2 linked regions of the Butyricimonas faecihominis genome follow. The protein of the gene in region 1 interacts with the protein of each later gene in a pairwise test. Links are inferred from orthologs where the notes say so. Each region holds a gene or a part of one and is shown on either strand. Other genes may lie near its edges. The genes, in order: rpe and eno.

What was found.
Region 2: the proteins of rpe (region 1) and eno interact in binary tests that used the Escherichia coli proteins (3 or more experiments, as listed by UniProt). The link is inferred for Butyricimonas faecihominis from one-to-one orthologs.

Annotation. Positions count from the first base shown.
Region 1 is NZ_AP028155.1:894,780-903,584, reverse strand. The notes cover bases 3,591-6,358. They hold rpe (ribulose-phosphate 3-epimerase), read left to right. Parts: upstream 3,591-4,533; coding sequence 4,534-5,184; downstream 5,185-6,358. Other genes in these bases: R8806_RS03680 (SPOR domain-containing protein), read right to left, coding at 6,330-6,358; R8806_RS03695 (gamma carbonic anhydrase family protein), read left to right, coding at 3,992-4,504. Outside these bases: R8806_RS03715 (AAA family ATPase), read right to left, coding at 1-2,720; R8806_RS03710 (Dabb family protein), read left to right, coding at 2,840-3,142; more of R8806_RS03680, read right to left, coding at 6,359-6,788; R8806_RS03675 (RNA polymerase sigma-70 factor), read left to right, coding at 7,180-7,728; R8806_RS03670 (TonB-dependent receptor domain-containing protein), read right to left, coding at 7,755-8,805. UniProt on the Escherichia coli protein: Catalyzes the reversible epimerization of D-ribulose 5-phosphate to D-xylulose 5-phosphate.
Region 2 is NZ_AP028155.1:3,948,744-3,957,619, reverse strand. Bases 5,349-8,187 are described here. They hold eno (phosphopyruvate hydratase), read right to left. Parts: upstream 7,491-8,187; coding sequence 6,207-7,490; downstream 5,349-6,206. Other genes in these bases: R8806_RS16340 (TonB-dependent receptor domain-containing protein), read left to right, coding at 7,711-8,187; R8806_RS16350 (MIP family channel protein), read right to left, coding at 5,429-6,082; rsmI (16S rRNA (cytidine(1402)-2'-O)-methyltransferase), read left to right, coding at 5,349-5,390. Outside these bases: lpcA (D-sedoheptulose 7-phosphate isomerase), read right to left, coding at 1-120; R8806_RS16395 (hydrogen peroxide-inducible genes activator), read right to left, coding at 138-1,088; molecular chaperone DnaJ, read right to left, coding at 1,100-2,248; nucleotide exchange factor GrpE, read right to left, coding at 2,266-2,859; RadC family protein, read right to left, coding at 3,036-3,731; rpsT (30S ribosomal protein S20), read right to left, coding at 3,874-4,125; more of rsmI, read left to right, coding at 4,695-5,348; more of R8806_RS16340, read left to right, coding at 8,188-8,876. UniProt on the Escherichia coli protein: Catalyzes the reversible conversion of 2-phosphoglycerate (2-PG) into phosphoenolpyruvate (PEP). It is essential for the degradation of carbohydrates via glycolysis.

The sequences.
Region 1 (8,805 bases):
CGGGTATTTAGTTTCGTCCCTTGTTGATTATAATGACGAGCCAAATCCACGAAATCATGAATCTGTTTTTTGAGTTTCGTCTGTCCCACCATGTGATCCAGATCCTTCAAAGCCGAGGCAATCTCTTTCTCGTCGAAAGTATCTTTATAAGAATTGGGTAGCTCGGAAGTTGCCGTCGGAATATCCACGGCCATCAATGTCGTAATCTCCTTTCGAGTAAGTTCCCGCTCCTTCCTGATCTTCATGGTTCGAGCAGATAGGTTGTGAATGGCTTTATCCACCATCTTCTCGACAAATAAAGCATTTCCAAAGAATTTATCATGCTCGTTACATACTTGGGATACCAAGTTTTTAAATGCCTCTTTCGCTTTCGGATGCAGGGTATAATTCTTCTCTGCCACCTTCTGAATCGCTATCTCCAATAACTCTTCCGGCGTGTAATCGGAAAAATGGAAATGATACGGGAAAAGAGACTTCACTCTCGGATTTCCGGCCAGAGCTTTATCCATCGCTTCCGGGTCACCACTCAATATAACAATGGTATCTCCATTATCGGTAGGCGACAATTGCCCGAAAATAACACCTAATGCCGCGGCCCCTACATTATCCTGAAACAAGGTGTGAGCATCTTCCAAGAAAAGAATACCCCCTCTTGCCTGTTCGAAAATATACATGGCAATCTGTTGTGGAGGAATGGAACCATCACCGATAATTTCACCCCTACTCCTGACGGTCACCATAGAACTTTCCAGAATCCCGGCCGACTCGAATATCTCCCCAAGCATTCGGGCCACCGTCGTTTTCCCCGTCCCCCGATTCCCGGTGAACAGCATGTGCAAAGGCGGAATCACATCCGCGTAACCATGCTTTTGTCTTTCCCGGATAAAATAGATATAATTAATATAGCTAATCAAACTGTTTTTTAACTCTTTAGATCCGATCATATCATTCAACACATCAACAGACTTACTCGGATCCGGCTGTTCCAGTGTTTCGATGTCTTCCACCTTGATCAACATCATATCTTCCTTTGTATGTGTACCCTTGTGATTTACCATCAATCGCTTGGCCATCCGTGTCAAGGCATCATCCAGTCGCTCTTCTATAAACCGACCATTGGAAAAGCCGGATTCCCTCACGGAACAACAATCCTTCAACATATCGGAAAACTTATCCTCTGCTTCCGAGGTAAACTTAAATTGTCGCTTCTCCAACATTTGATGAGTAATTTCCATCAATTCCTCTGCCGAATAATCATCAAATACAAATTGGTAAGGGAAACATTTTTTCACGCCGGGAATTCCTTCTGTAATAGCCTGCAATGCCATAACATCGCCCGCCATGACAACCAACAAAGAAGGTTGCTCTTGTTCCAAAATTCCCAACAACACGGTAAAAATACGCATAGAAGGATCATTCGGATCATTGGTCGGGTACAATTCATCTGCATCCTCAATCAACAGAATACCTCCGATGCTCTTCGTGATAGCCTCCCGAATCAACTGTTCTTCCGCAGCCATTCCCGGACGGGTAAAATCCTCTCTCTTATACCGATGCACTTTACCGTTTGACAGTACTCCCAAACGGTAAAACATCTCTCCCGTGATCTCGGTAACCAAATGTTTACCTGTTCCCGGATTCCCCATAAGGATCATATTCAAAACCGGAAGTTTATCGTTAAAACCGTTCTCTTGTCGCATTTTCACGAATTCTGCCAACTCGTACATCCGGGTAATTTCCTCTTTCACTTTACGCAATCCCACTAACTGATACAATCGGGATAGAGCCTCTTCCTTATCTTGTGGAGTTGAAGGTTCTCCCGCCACTTCATGTACCTGCCCGTTGATTCCGGCAATTTCGTCGGTAAAATTGTAAGGTAAATCCTGTTCCCCGATCGAAAACTCCAATTGAATCACAGGCTGATCAAAACACAATACTTCAACCCTATATTTCCCTTCTTCCCAAAAATTACTCAATCCTGCCCCTAAATCCAAGGCAAAACAAAGCAAACGCTTTCCTTCCCGATTCGGAATGTAATAATTTCCTTTAGCTACTCGATTAGCTTTTAGTATTCCGTTAGCGTCAAACACGTTAATCAAAAATTCATACGTCCATTCACTCGATAAAAAATTCTCCGCCACCAGATAGAACCGAACGTCTTCCAATCCTTTGGCTGCAAAGGCCTGATACGAGTGAGGACGCTGCACATCAGGAGCTTCCTCCACGCATTTGTCAAACCCAATATCCAACAATTGAAAATAATCCCGGAACAAATCATGCGGTTCCAACAAATGGATTTCATCCGACACCCCGGCTTGCCCGTTTATCATCACTTGTACCCGATAAGCTCCTTCTTGAAACCTAAAGTCTGTAAAGTCCTCGACAGAAAAAGCAGTTGAAAATTGAAAAACAGACTCCGTTTCGGGGATGGTAACTTTTCCTCCTTTTTGTGCCACCAGTACAGGTTGCTCTCCATGCATATATATCAAAGCCGCCACAATCTCCGCATCCCAAGCTTTTTCATCAAACTGTTTATTTATCACTTCCGTGTCCACGAACAAAGTTTCGACCTCGTTCAAGCGGAAAACCGTACGATAATGCTTGTTTCCGGTAAAATCAATTACCTCGCTACAACTTGTGCGAATACTCTTGAATTTGAAATTTATATCTGTAGCAGTCTGATCTTTTGACGCTTTTGATTTTTTGGCCTTCTCCACCATAACTCGTTTGTTTTACATTTATTTTTCAATCCCCCCATCTGATCCTCCCTTGCATCCAAAATTAGTTTTATTTTTTATAAAAGACTACTTTTGCAACGTATTATTTAAAATCAAAAAGTATGCTAAAACATATTGTCATGTGGAAACTCAAGGAGTTTGCCGAGGGAAAAACAAAAGCAGAGAACGCGTTAATTATGAAAGAAAGCTTGGAAAGACTGGTCGGTATCGTTCCGGAAATCATATCATTACAGGTCGGAATCAATGAAAAGGAATCCGATATGGCATACGATGCGGTCCTAATCTCCACTTTTGCCGATGCCGAAGCGCTCGCCCGTTATAAAGTTCATCCAGAACACGTAAAAGTAAGTGATTACTGCAAAAAGATTCGGGAAAGTCGGACATTTGTTGATTTCACGGAATAGTCTCTTATTCACATCACCAAGCATTTTCTCCCCTCGTGAAAGGGTGGTTGAGAAGATAAAAACTAAAAGTTGAACTCTAAATTCTAAACTCTAAAATTAATCCCGGGTTTAGTATCCCTTTTCCCGGGGTTATCCATGTCCGTTACATGGCGGTGGGGCGATTATTAGGTGACTGTTAGGCGCCATCGCCCGATTGTCGCCCGATGCTCGCCCGATTATCGCCGCCATTTTAACAGATGGAAAGCAAAAATAACATACTCGAATAACCTGTCAACCGGGCCAATAACGAGGCTATTCACACTCAAGAATAAAATTACGAGCCATTATATCCCCGGCAAAAGGCTGGAATAAGGGATATACATTGATTTATAACTGAAAAGAATTTGGGAGTAACACATTACACAAAAAAACGAGACCAATAATTGATCTCGTCACAAGGAGCGAAAAACGGGGCTCGAACCCGCGACCCCGACCTTGGGAAGGTCGTGCTCTACCAACTGAGCTACTTTCGCATTTAAAAGTGAGCGAAAAACGGGACTCGAACCCGCGACCCTAACCTTGGCAAGGTTATGCTCTACCAACTGAGCTATTTTCGCATTTACTATTCCATTTAAGAACTCTGCCGTGGGTTATTCCCAACTGCGATGCAAAAGTAACACCTTTTTTCTAAAAGCAAAAAAAATCAGAGAAATTTTTCCAGCCTCAAGAATGAAATCTTTAAAAAGACCATCCCCTCTTGTTTTCTGCCATATATTTCGTAATTTCGACACGTTAAATTAGTTTACAAACCGGGAAGTTGAAAATTGAATTTTATTTTCCATTTTTCAACTCTCAATTTTCAATTATATTATGGCAATAATCAGAGAATTAAATGGACACACGCCGAAATTCGGCAAGAATTGTTTTTTAGCTGAAAATGCCGCTGTTATTGGCGACGTGGAGATGGGTGACGATTGTAGTATATGGTACGGGGCCGTTCTGAGAGGTGATGTACATTATATTAAAATAGGCAACAAAGTAAACATTCAAGATAACGCGACGATACACGCAACGTATCAAAAATCTCCGACCAATATCGGGAATAACGTTTCTATCGCCCACAATGCCGTGGTTCACGGATGCACGATTCATGATAACGTACTGATCGGTATGGGTGCTATCGTTCTTGACAACGCTGTCATTGAAAGTAATTCCATCGTGGCTGCCGGTAGTGTGGTGACGAAAGGTACCGTTGTTGAATCCGGTTGGGTATATGCCGGGGCTCCCGCTAAAAAATTGAAACAAATGGGTCCGGAACTCTTACGTGACGAAGTGGAAAGAATCGTGAATTCCTATTCCATGTATGCTAGCTGGTACAAATAATTTAAATTCTAAATTTTAAACTCTTTAAAATGAGCGTTATTGTTTCTCCCTCGCTATTATCTGCAGATTTCCTGCATCTATCAAAAGATATTGAAATGGTCAACCGTAGCCAAGCCGATTGGTTTCACTTGGATATCATGGATGGCGTATTCGTCCCTAATATATCTTACGGACTTCCAGTAGTTTCCCAAATAAAAAAAATGGCCACGAAACCACTGGATGTACATTTAATGATCGTGCAACCGGAACGTTACGTGGAGGCTTTTCATAAAGCCGGAGCAGACATATTGACCGTACATTACGAAACGTGTACTCATCTGCACCGCACTATCCAGCAAATAAAAGCACAGGGCATGAAAGCCGGGGTTTCACTGAACCCACATACCCCAGTCTCTTTGTTGGAAGATGTTATCGAGGATATTGATGTTGTTTTATTAATGAGTGTTAATCCGGGATTCGGGGGACAGTCTTTCATTGAACAGACTATCAATAAAGTTGACAAACTGAAGAAATTGATCATGGAATCTAACTCTCATACCCTTATCGAGATTGACGGCGGGGTTAATTTCGAAACCGGAAAACGCTTGGTAAATGCCGGAGCCGATGCCCTTGTAGCAGGTAGTTTCGTTTTCAACTCTCCCGATCCGGAAGCAAACATCAAAGGACTAAAGGAACTATAAATGGAAAATTGAAAAGATTCAGTGATTACAAAACGGTGGCCTTGTGCGGTTGGAATCTAAAATCTAAAATTAATAAGGTGGAAGCAATTATAAAACTGGAAAACGCCGTCATCCGGCAACAAAAAAACACGATTCTCAAAGATGTATCTCTGGAGATCAAAGAAGGTGAATTCGTTTACCTGATCGGTAAAGTCGGGAGCGGGAAAACATCTTTGCTCAAAACATTATATGCCGAACTCCCCCTTATTTACGGTAAAGGAGAAGTTGCCGGTTACCAACTGAGCAAGATCAAGAAATCACAAATTGCTTACTTACGACGCAAATGCGGGATCGTGTTCCAGGATTTTAAATTACTGACAGACCGGAATGTTTACGCAAACTTGGAATTCGTGCTGAAAGCCACAGGCTGGAGAGACAAGAAAGCAATCAAGGAAAGGATAAACGAAGTGTTGGATAAAGTCGAACTTCCTGACAAACGAGATAAATTCCCACATCAATTGTCCGGCGGTGAACAACAACGCATCGTGCTTGCCCGAGCATTGCTAAACGCCCCTCCTATCATCCTAGCTGACGAGCCTACCGGAAACATCGACCCGGAAACTTCCTATCGATTAGTTGAACTACTGAAAGACATCTGTGATAGTGGCAAAACAGTCGTTATCGCCACCCACCAATACGACCTAATAAAACATTTTCCGGGAAAAGTATTCCGATGTGAAAACGGTGTTCTTCAAGAAGATGTTTCGTTTTCAGAGAACCAAGCTGCCATGACAACAATCATCTCAGAAAATTCCGTTATTGATATTGAGAGTCCTACGGAAGAGATAGAGGAACCAACAGTTGTACATGAAGTTATTTCTTTAAATGAAGATCCGGAAATCCTCTCTCACACCGAACCGACTTTACAAGAAGGGCAAGAAATTACACTTGTAACAGAGGATTCTGAAATTACAGACTCCACAACAGTATTAATAGAAGAAAAAATAACGGAAGAACCACGGGATGCCTCCGAAGAAAATGTCTTATCTGGAAATGATGAAACGAAGAAAAAAGATGATAGCGGTCCTGATATTGTGGGATTTGAATTGATTTGATACTTAAAAGGTCGGCTAATGCCGACCTTTTATATCATCTTTATCTCGTATTTAGTTTTGCTTGGAAATCAACAGCCATGCATCTGCAAACTCCGGATATTGTTCACGAACTTTTAATAATTCTTCACGAGCGGATGCCTCTTCGTCAAATCCAGCAATACTTACCCGACTCATCCCGGCACTATTCTTCATGATAATACTGTGATAGCCCATCCCGTTCAATTTTGCCTGTAATTTCAAAGCATTGTCCACGTTTGAAAAACTGCCGACAATCACGTTATAACGTTTCAACACGTCCCCGTGAGTCATAGTTACATTCTCTTCCCGAGAAACGACAGGTTTTGTATTTTCAGTTTTCTTTGTGGGATTTTGTGCCGTGGTTTGCACGTTTTCTTTCACTACAACAGTCTCTGTCTCCTCTTCCTCAAAAGGTGGTGCGTAAACACGTTTGTTAGTACCGCAACTGACAGTGATAAATGCCAATAAAATTACAGATACAATAATTCTCATTTTTCCCAATTTTTAATGTTATCAATCTTATATTAAAGGGGCAAATTTAGTGATAATACACGAGAATTGGATTGGAATAAAAAAGATTTTTTCTTACATGAACGAAAAAAGAGAAAAACACGGATAAATCTAACACACCCTCCTAGGCTATTATTAATTGTTATAACAATATGCCAAAACAAGCATAATCTTCCTATCAAAAAACGAACGATTAATAATCAGTAAAAGTGTTGATTATTGGTTATTTTAAGATCGAAATTACTTTTATTAGAGTCTCTTTCCCAGTGGGAATAAAAAAATTAATAAAAACATAATTTCGATGTGAAAATAACCATTAATAACCTATATTTTTACTGATTATTAATCGTTGGTTTAAAGATACGGCATTTACATGGAAAGTCAAATAACAACAAATTTCTGGGGACAAGACAGCGATAAAGCTTTCCGCTATTTATATGACAAATACGCATCAACATTGCGCTATTTTTCAGCTAAATATGTAGATGATGATGCGACCATTGAAGATGTAGTACAAGATGCCTTTCTCAATTTGTGGGAAAAAAGGAACGAATTTAAAACAGAAAGCACGATAAAAGCTTATTTGTACAAAATCGTACGTAGTTTCTCTGTTGACACAATTCGTCGCAGAAACATTGCGAATCGATATGCCGAAAAAATTGTTCTCGAAAAAGAAGACCAAGAATTCTTTCTGGAAAACATCGTTGAATCAGAAGTTTTCCAGATGATCCAAACCGTCTTTAACGAACTCTCCCCTTCTTGCCGAGAAGTGTACCAACTCAGTCTTCATGGGAAATCTCATGAAGAAATTTCCCAGTTATTGGATATTTCAATAAACACCGTGAAAAAGCACAAGAACAATGCCAATCACTATATGCGGGAAAGATTGAAACACGTTCTTTCCATACTTTTATACATCTAAATTAAAATTTCATGTTATCAAGGAAACTATAGTTCTTTCACTCTATCTTCATTCTTTACTCCCCGACCACTTTTCTTTACACGATCACACAAGCGTCCAAAATTATAGACTAGGGTAAACGACACCCACCGACCTCGCCATTGTTCATCTTTGTGGTAGTAAAACGAGTCTGTTTCTTTCACGTTTTCCACATTGATATGTTTCCATAAAAACTTGTCCACATCAACGAGGAAAGATAGCCTTGAGGTAAAAGCATATTCTCCTCTCAAAGTAGCTGTCGTGAGATATTCAAATTTTGTATGTTGCACAGATGTTGACATAGGACGAATATTGCCAATAATTCCAATAGTGGCCTTTTTGAATAATGTGACATAAACTCCTGCAGCTGATTTAAAATTCCAAAGTGGAAAATTACTTCTAGCGATAGAATAATACGTATATTTTGCCTCTCCTGTACACCATATTTGAAGTTTATCAGGGATTTTGTATTCAAAGTTCATATTAAAAGAAAGCATTTCCGAACGATTCATATTCCCGTAAGTAGTGACAAGCACTCCTGTTTCATTCGTGTAGTCATAAGGATATATGGCATTACCTGAATGTTTATACTTTGCTGAAAAAGCTAAACTCGTCTTTTCTGTATAAAAGCGATAACTCATCGAGAGCAACTGGGATATTTCCGGTTCTAAATCGGGATTACCAACTTTCCAATGTGAAGGATCAGAACGATCTACAAAAGGATTCAGATAATAAATATCCGGGCGGAAAGAAGGTACTGAATATAATATTGAAAACGTAGATTTCCGACTTAATAAAAATATAGCTGAAGCACTGGGCGTTACATTAAAGAAATTCTTTCGTACCTTTTCGCTCTTCCTACTAAATTGCATATTATTCATTGTTTTCTCAAAACTCACTTCTGCCCTTAAACTCATTTTGATTGTAGAAAAAAAATAACTTGCCCGAAATGCCGAAACATATTGATCATAATTCAATTCCTCATCACTGCGATACTGTCTGGCAACAAGTTTAGCCGTCAGGAAATATGAATGTTTCTCATTTATTGGATTCGTAAAA
Region 2 (8,876 bases), 3.1 Mb from region 1 along the record:
TTTCAATACCCGGGATAATATCTCTGCCGCCAATCCGACTTGTTTCAACTTCTCCTCATCCGCCACGAAATCAGCTAACACTTGCTGCGCCTCCAAAAAACTTTTCTTGATACTATCCATATATTCGGGTATTACATTTATCTTATCTTTTTCCATTCAACGATTTTTCCCCTCTCTTTTTTCAACATTCCCGGGGGAACCACTTGTCGTATATCTTCACAAAGCAAATCAATCAACTTCTGTTTCGTGAAATGACGGGAATATATCACACTGACTTCCCGTAAAGGTTTGGACACCGTGAAAGAACGAACTTGCTTTTTCTTTTCCTCCGTCATGTATAACGTGGCCAATTCAGGAATCAAGGTAAATCCTCCTTCCCGGTCCACAATCTTCATTAAGGTTTCTAAAGAATTACTCTCAAAATCAAAAGGCAAATTCTTATGCAGCGTTCCACGTATTTCACACAAGTTCACCACTTGATCCCGGAAACAATGTCCGTCTCCTAACATCCATAACTCAGGAGTTGCAATATCTTGTGTTTCTACGTTTTTCTTTTTCAAAAGTTCATGATCGGGGTGAGCGTAGATCATCATCTCCTCGTAAAACACGGGCTGTTCCACAATCTTATCGTCATGATAAGGGGTCACAAATACTCCCACATCCAGCGTGTCATGTTTCAGTCGTCGGATAATCTCCTCCGAAATTAATTCTTCCACTTCCACCTGTACCCCGGGATAACGACGAATATAATCCCCGATGAATATCGGTAATAAATAAGGAGCCAGCGTGGGAATAATACCTATTTTCAAGGATCCCGCTACCTCCTGTTTCTCTTCATTAATAATCTCTTTTATTCTTTGAGTCGAGGCCAGCACAATTCTTGCCTGTTCGATCAACTTGTAACCGATGTCGGTAGGCACAACCGGTTGCCGGCTCCGATCGAAAATGATTACACCCAGATCATCTTCCAGCTTTTTAATTTGCATACTCAGTGTCGGCTGTGTCACGAAACACTTGTCGGCGGCTGTTGCAAAATGCCGGAATTCATCGACCGCAACAACATATTCTAATTGTGTCAGTGTAATCATATATTATATTTCTAATCAAAAAAATCTTTCATCTTGGAGAAGATACTTTTCTTGTCACCACTTCCCGGCTTAAAGCCTTCCGCCTCTTTCATCTTTTCCACGAGTTTCTTCTCGTCCTTCGACAAGTTCTTCGGAATCCACACGTTCACCTTCGCCAACAAATCCCCTTTACCGTAACCGTTCACATCAGGCAATCCTTTTCCTCGCAAACGCAATATTTTACCCGGCTGGGTACCTGCCTCAATCTTCACTTTCACTTTCCCTTCGATGGTCGGAATCTCAACCGTTTCCCCTAACACGGCTTCTGGGTACCCGATAAACACATTGTATAATAAATCATTCCCATCTCTTACCAACTCCGGATGCTCTTCTTCTTCTATCAACACGATCAAGTCTCCGTTCACACCACCGCGACGAGCCGCATTTCCTTTACCACTCAAAGACAATTGCATCCCTTCACCCACTCCTGCCGGAATATTGATAGAAATCACCTCTTCCGACATCAACACGCCCTCCCCATTACAGAAAGTACATTTTTCATTGATAATCTTTCCTTCGCCCTCGCAAGTCGGACACGTGGAAGTGGTTTGCATCGCTCCCAGTATCGTATTTTGTACCCGGGTCACTTGCCCCGATCCTTTACAGGTCGAACAAGTGGAATAGGATTTTCCATCCTTTGCTCCCGTTCCATTACAATGCTGACAAGCCACATATTTCTTTACCTTGATTTTCTTCTCAATCCCGGTAGCAATTTCCTGAAGGTTCATTTTCACCTTCACTCTCAGGTTCGTTCCCCGGTTTACTCGGCGGGCACTACGGCCACCACCAAAACCTCCGAAACCACTAAAGCCACCGAAACTTCCGAAAATATCCCCGAATTGAGAGAAAATATCATCCATACTCATGCCGCCACCAAAACCTCCTTGTCCGGCTCCACCTACTCCGGCGTGACCGAACTGATCATAACGACGTCGCTTCTCTTCGTTACTCAGCACATCGTATGCTTCAGCGGCTTCTTTAAATTTTTCCTCGGCCTCCTTGTCACCCGGATTTTTATCCGGGTGATACTTCAAAGCCAGTTTTCGATATGCTTTCTTGATCTCAGTGGCATCAGCACTTTTAGATACCCCCAACACCTCATAATAATCTCTCTTTTCCATTACCACGCAACTATATATTATTCACCAACAACCACTTTTGCAAAACGCATCACCTTGTCATTCAAGTAATATCCCTTCTCGATACAATCCAACACTTTACCCTTTAACTCCGGAGTCGGAGCCGGAATTGTTGTTACCGCCTCGTGAATATCCGTGTCAAAATCAGCATTTTCAGTTTCGATTTCTTTCACGCCATTCTGTGTCAGAAAAGACTTAAAATTAGCATAGATCAAATCCACTCCTTCTTTAAGAGCTGCCACATCCTTCGCCGTACTCATACTCTTCAAGGCACGTTCGAAGTTATCCACCACGGGTAAAATATTACTTAACAATTGTTCCCCGGCACTCTTGGTTAACTCCATTTTTTCCTTCAAGGTACGTTTCCGGTAATTATCGAACTCCGCAGACAGACGTAAGTATTTATCATTCATCTCGATCAGTTTCTGTCCCAACTCTTCCAATTGCTTGTCCTCTTTTCGGCAAGACTTATCTTCTTTCTTTTTGTGAGCTTCTCCCTGATGTTTTTCTGAATTCACTTCTTCTTTCTCCGTGTCGTTCGTCTGTGACTCTTCAAACTCGTTTTCTTGAGTCGATCTCTTCTCTTCTGCCATATCGTATATAATTTTTTTATGAATAAACATTTTAAGCTACTCTTTCCAAGCAAAATCCCTGCCAACCGTCAATATGCCACATTGACAAGCATCACGAGTGCCAATGTGACACAAATAGCTGCCACAAAGATAGTAAAAGATATTCTTCCGATTCAACTTTTCAGCACTTAATGAGATTAAAGCATCCCATTGTCCGCAAAACTATAATACCGATCAGGGCAAACGACGATATGATCCAGCAACGTGATGTCTAATACCCGTCCAGCCTCCTGCACCTTCTTTGTCAAAGTAATATCGTGGAAACTCGGACGATCATTACCGCTGGGATGATTATGAGCTATCACGATGGAACAAGCTTTTGATTCCAACACTTTCCGGAATATCATACGAATATCAATAATCGTACTCTCTATTCCTCCTGAAAACAAGCGATCGCATGACTTAATCCGACAAGCGCTTGACAAGGTGACCACCCAAAATTCCTCATGATCCAGATCTCCAATCAAAGGCTGAAGATAATCGTACAAATCCCTGCTGGTCGTCAACGCCGGTTCCTCCCTAGCTGTCGACAACGCCCGGCGGCGTCCCAATTCCATGGCAGCAATGATTGAGGCAGCTTTCGCCATCCCAACTCCTTTGTAGCGATTCATAAAATCCGATACAGAAAGACGAGCCAACACATTCAAATCATTACTGGCATCCGTCAAAATCCGGCGAGACAAATCTAATGCAGATTCTCCTCCACTCCCTGAACGAATTAAAATTGCGAGTAACTCGTTTGTTGAAAGTGCAGCAACACCTTTCAGCAACATCTTTTCCCGGGGCTTATCGTCTTCCGCCCACGAGGAAATTGGGATATAATTTCCAACCATAACTTTCTCTTTATAGCTGGCAATGTAGCTATTTTTTAGCAATAAAAAAAATCTCGAGAAGTAATTTCTCAAGATCAACCGACACATAGAAATAAAGGTAACAAACAATCGTTTGTTACCTCAATATCTTAAGATAGTAAAATTACAATTTATTCACATGTAAAGCCAAGCTAGACTTCAAGTTAGCTGCTTTGTTCTTGTGGATAATATGTTTTTTTGCTAATTTATCCAACATAGCCGAAACTTTCGGCAACAAGTCTGCTGCAGTCTCCTTTTCGGTCATTGCACGTAGCTTTCTAACGGCATTTCTAGCAGTCTTTGCGTAATAACGATTGTGTAATCTTCTTTTTTCAGTCTGCCTTATTCTTTTTTCTGATGATTGATGATTTGCCATCTCTACAAATTAATTTAATTCAACTTTGTAGTCCGTACGAGAATCGAACTCGTGTTACAAGAATGAAAATCTTGCGTCCTAACCCCTAGACGAACGGACCATAAAACCCACTAAAATCTCGGTAGTCCGTACGAGAATCGAACTCGTGTTACAAGAATGAAAATCTTGCGTCCTAACCCCTAGACGAACGGACCATCGTTAAACATTTGCTTTTGCCTTAGTAGTCCGTACGGGAATCGAACCCGTGTTACAAGAATGAGAATCTTGCGTCCTAGCCCCTAGACGAACGGACCATCTTTTGCTTTAGCGGTTGCAAATATACGGCAAATTTCATTCCTACCAAAGAAAACGTGATTTTTTTTTTACATCTCCAGCAATTTGGTCTCGTACACGACATCAATCCACTGTAAATAAACACAATACCGTCTTATTCCATATGAATAAATAAAACTCTCCCGTCCATACATGTAAATACTTTATTCCCTACCTTTGCCCCTGTAACCTATTGAAGATCGAAATTCATTTTCAATTTTCAATTTTCAATTTTCAATTTTCAATTTTCAATTAATATGGCTAAATTATATCTGATCCCGACCCCAGTAGGTAATCTTGAAGACATCACGTTAAGAGCACTTCGTATATTAAAAGAAGTACCTCTCGTCCTCGCCGAAGATACCCGCACTTCCGCAAAATTGTTAAAACACTACGAGATCAACACTCCCCTACTCTCTCATCACAAATTCAACGAACACCAGCAAGTGAACCGTATTGCCGAGCGCATTGCCCGGGGGGAGGACGTGGCCTTAATCAGTGACGCAGGGACACCCGGTATCTCCGACCCGGGATTCCTGCTCGTGCGCACTTGCATCGAGCAAGGCATTGAAACCGAATGCCTGCCGGGAGCTACGGCATTTGTTCCCGCACTTGTAAACTCGGGCCTTCCCTGCGACCGCTTTTGTTTTGAAGGATTCCTACCCCAAAAAAAAGGACGCCAAAAGAAACTCATGACCCTCGCCGAAGAGGAACGCACGATGATATTCTACGAATCCCCCTTCCGTCTGGTAAAAGCCCTCGAGCAGATGGCCGAATTCTTCGGGGAAAACCGCCACGCCTGTGTCGCCCGCGAGATCAGTAAACTTTTCGAAGATTTCCAACGGGGTACGTTGAAAGAACTAATCAATCATTTCACCGAAAACGGGGTGAAGGGAGAAATCGTCATGATCGTGGAAGGTAAACCCAAAAAAGAAGAGGAAGAATCAGAATAAAAATGGGGACTCAACCAAATCCCCATCTTCATATCTATTTATTTGCATTTCTGACATTCAAAATATTTCCAGACTCCGGCAGCGAGGATAGCGCCTAAAAATGGGGCGATAATAAACAACCACAACTGACTTAAAGCATTACCACCTTCAAAAATAGCGGGAGCAATACTTCGAGCCGGATTAACCGAAGTCCCTGTCACAGGAATACATACAATATGGATCAAAACCAAAGATAAACCAATTGCTAATCCCGCGAATCCGGTAGGAGCGTTAGCACTCGTGGACCCTAGAACAACAAGGATAAAGATAAAGGTAAACACCAACTCCGCCACAAAAGCCGGAACCATATTTCCTTCTCCATACATATTTGCCCCCGTTCCTTCCAACCCCATCCCGGAAGAAATCACGTAAAGAATCGCCGAACCGATAAAAGCACCTATCACCTGAAATAACATGTACATCCCAGCATCCTTTCCGCTCATTCGCCCCGTCAAGAAAACACCTAATGTAATGGCCGGATTAATATGACATCCGGAAATACCACCAATAGCATACGCCATTGCCACCACAGACAAACCGAAAGCGAAAGCAATTCCCAAGAAACCGATTTCTGCTCCGGCAATAACAGCACTACCACACCCCATAAGCACAAGTACCATGGTACCAATCATTTCAGCTACATACTTTTTCATAAATTTGTTTTTAAGATTTTGTAATACAAATATAAGAAAAATTAAGCATATTATCCTGCCCAAAAAGAAAAGACTCCTATAACAATTGTCACAAGAGTCTTTTTCCCTATAAAACAAATTTCAATTACTTGCTGAATTTCCGTCCGTGGAACTGAGCATTATCACCTAATTCTTCCTCGATCCGAAGTAATTGATTGTATTTTGCCATGCGGTCAGAACGGCTTAATGATCCTGTCTTGATCTGCCCGGAATTGGTTGCCACCGCAATATCCGCGATAGTTGCATCCTCTGTTTCCCCGGAACGATGAGAGGTCACCGACGTGTAGCCGGCACGGTGAGCCATATCAATTGCGTCCAACGTTTCAGTTAATGTACCAATCTGGTTTACCTTGATTAAAATGGAATTAGCGCATCCCATTTCAATACCTTTCTTCAAATATTGCACGTTTGTCACGAACAAATCATCTCCCACTAACTGGCAACGGTCCCCGATACGCTCTGTCAGTAATTTCCAGCCTTCCCAATCGTTCTCACTCATACCGTCCTCGATAGAATCGATCGGGTAACGGGAAATCAATTCTTCCAGATAAGCTACCTGCTCGGCTGAAGAACGCTTTGCGCCCGTCGCTCCTTCAAATTTAGAATAATCGTAAACCCCATCCTGATAAAATTCAGAAGAGGCGCAATCCAACCCGATCATCACATCCTCACCTGCCTTGTACCCGGCAACCTCAATGGCTTTAATAATAGATCCCAAAGCATCTTCCGTTCCTTTCAACGCGGGAGCAAAACCACCCTCGTCACCCACGGCCGTACTCAACCCGCGGTCGTGAAGAACTTTCTTCAAACTATGAAAAACCTCCGCTCCCATCCGCAAAGCCTCACGGAAAGATTCTGCCCCAACCGGACGAATCATAAACTCCTGAAAGGCAATCGGGGCGTCAGAATGAGATCCCCCGTTAATAATATTCATCATCGGCACTGGCAACACTTTCGCATTCACACCTCCGATGTAACGATATAACGGCATTTCCAATGCGTTAGCGGCAGCTTTCGCACAAGCCAATGACACTCCTAATAATGCATTGGCACCTAAATTACTCTTGGTCGGCGTACCGTCCAATTCCAATAAAACACGGTCAATCCCTACCTGATCGGTCACGTTCATTCCCAACAAGGCATCGGCAATCACCGTATTTACATTATTTACGGCTTTGGTCACACCCTTACCGCCATATCTTTTCTTGTCTCCATCACGCAATTCCAGTGCTTCATGTTCTCCCGTGGACGCTCCGGACGGAACCGCAGCACGGCCCATCGCCCCACATTCCAGAATAACATCTACTTCTACGGTCGGATTTCCTCTTGAATCCAACACTTCTCTTCCGATAACTTCTGTAATATACATTCCTCTTAACTTTAAAAGTTCGTAAATAAATTGTTGTGACTAAGATACGTAAAACAATTGGAAAAGTCACATGATTTAGTTTATAAAGTTCCTTGTCATAAACTTTTGTTTCGAAAATAAACTTTTCCAAGTAAGATTTGTCTTAGTAGTGCGAAGATTTGACTTGGGACCAAAACCCATCCATTCTTCAACGGAATGTTCAATTGTGTATAAAGTGTATATGAGTAAAGTAAAAGAAGCTGTTTTAGCTATCTTCTTCACGTTGTTTGCCCTATCGGCTTTTGCCCAAACGGGAAGTGTCAGAGGACGAATTATAGATGCTAAAACGAAGAGACCCTTAGAGTTTGTCAACGTGAGTATCCGAGCCACGGGAACTCAAACCCCGTTAACCGGAACAGTCAGTGATTCAACCGGAGTTTTCCGTATCAACAGAGTGAAAAACGGGACTTACACGCTCACCGCCTCGTTTATCGGTTACAAATCCGTGGAAAAAGAATTCACGATCTCGCCGACAGCAAGAAACGTGAACGTGAAAAACATCCTTTTGGAAGAAGACAGCCAAGTGATCGACGAGATACAGGTTGTCGGGCAACGGGCTCAAATGAGATTCGAAATCGACAAAAAAGTCTTTGACGTGGAATCCAATATTTCCCAAGCCGGGGGATCAGCCAGCGAACTACTTGAAAATATTCCCTCGGTAGAGGTAGACAACGAGGGCGAAATCTCCTTACGAGGAAACTCAAGCGTAACGATCTGGATCAACGGTAAGGCATCAGGCTTGTCTGCGGACAACCAAGCCCAAATTCTGGAGCAAATTCCTGCCGAAAGCATCGAGCGTATAGAATTGATTACAAACCCTTCGGCAAAATTCAGTCCGGAAGGGACTTCCGGTATCATTAATATCATCTTGAAAAAAAACCGGAAAGCCGGATATTACGGTAGCTTCCAAGTCGGGGCAGACATTTTGGGCGGGTATAATGCCAGCGGGAGTATCAATTACAGTAGCGGCAAAATCGAATCTTACCTTAATGTCGGCTACCGCCAACGGAAATCCGAAGGAAAGGATTACACCGACCGCATCAATCTAGATGACCAAGGTAATCCGATCTCCTACCTGAATCAGAAAGGCTGGAATGATCGGGATGGCGGTTCGCTCTTCACCCGGGCAGGCCTAACACTACATCTCACCCAGACCGACCATATCGGAATTGAAGGATTCGGACATTTCGGGAACCGAAATTCCAACAACACCATCCGTTACGAAAGTGATGTTCCCGGATCCTTCACCAGCAGCGAACGCATCAGCGATTCAGATAACTCCTCGAAAGGGGGAAATATCAACCTCGACTACAAGCACGAATTCAGCGAAAAAAGCAATCTCGTGGC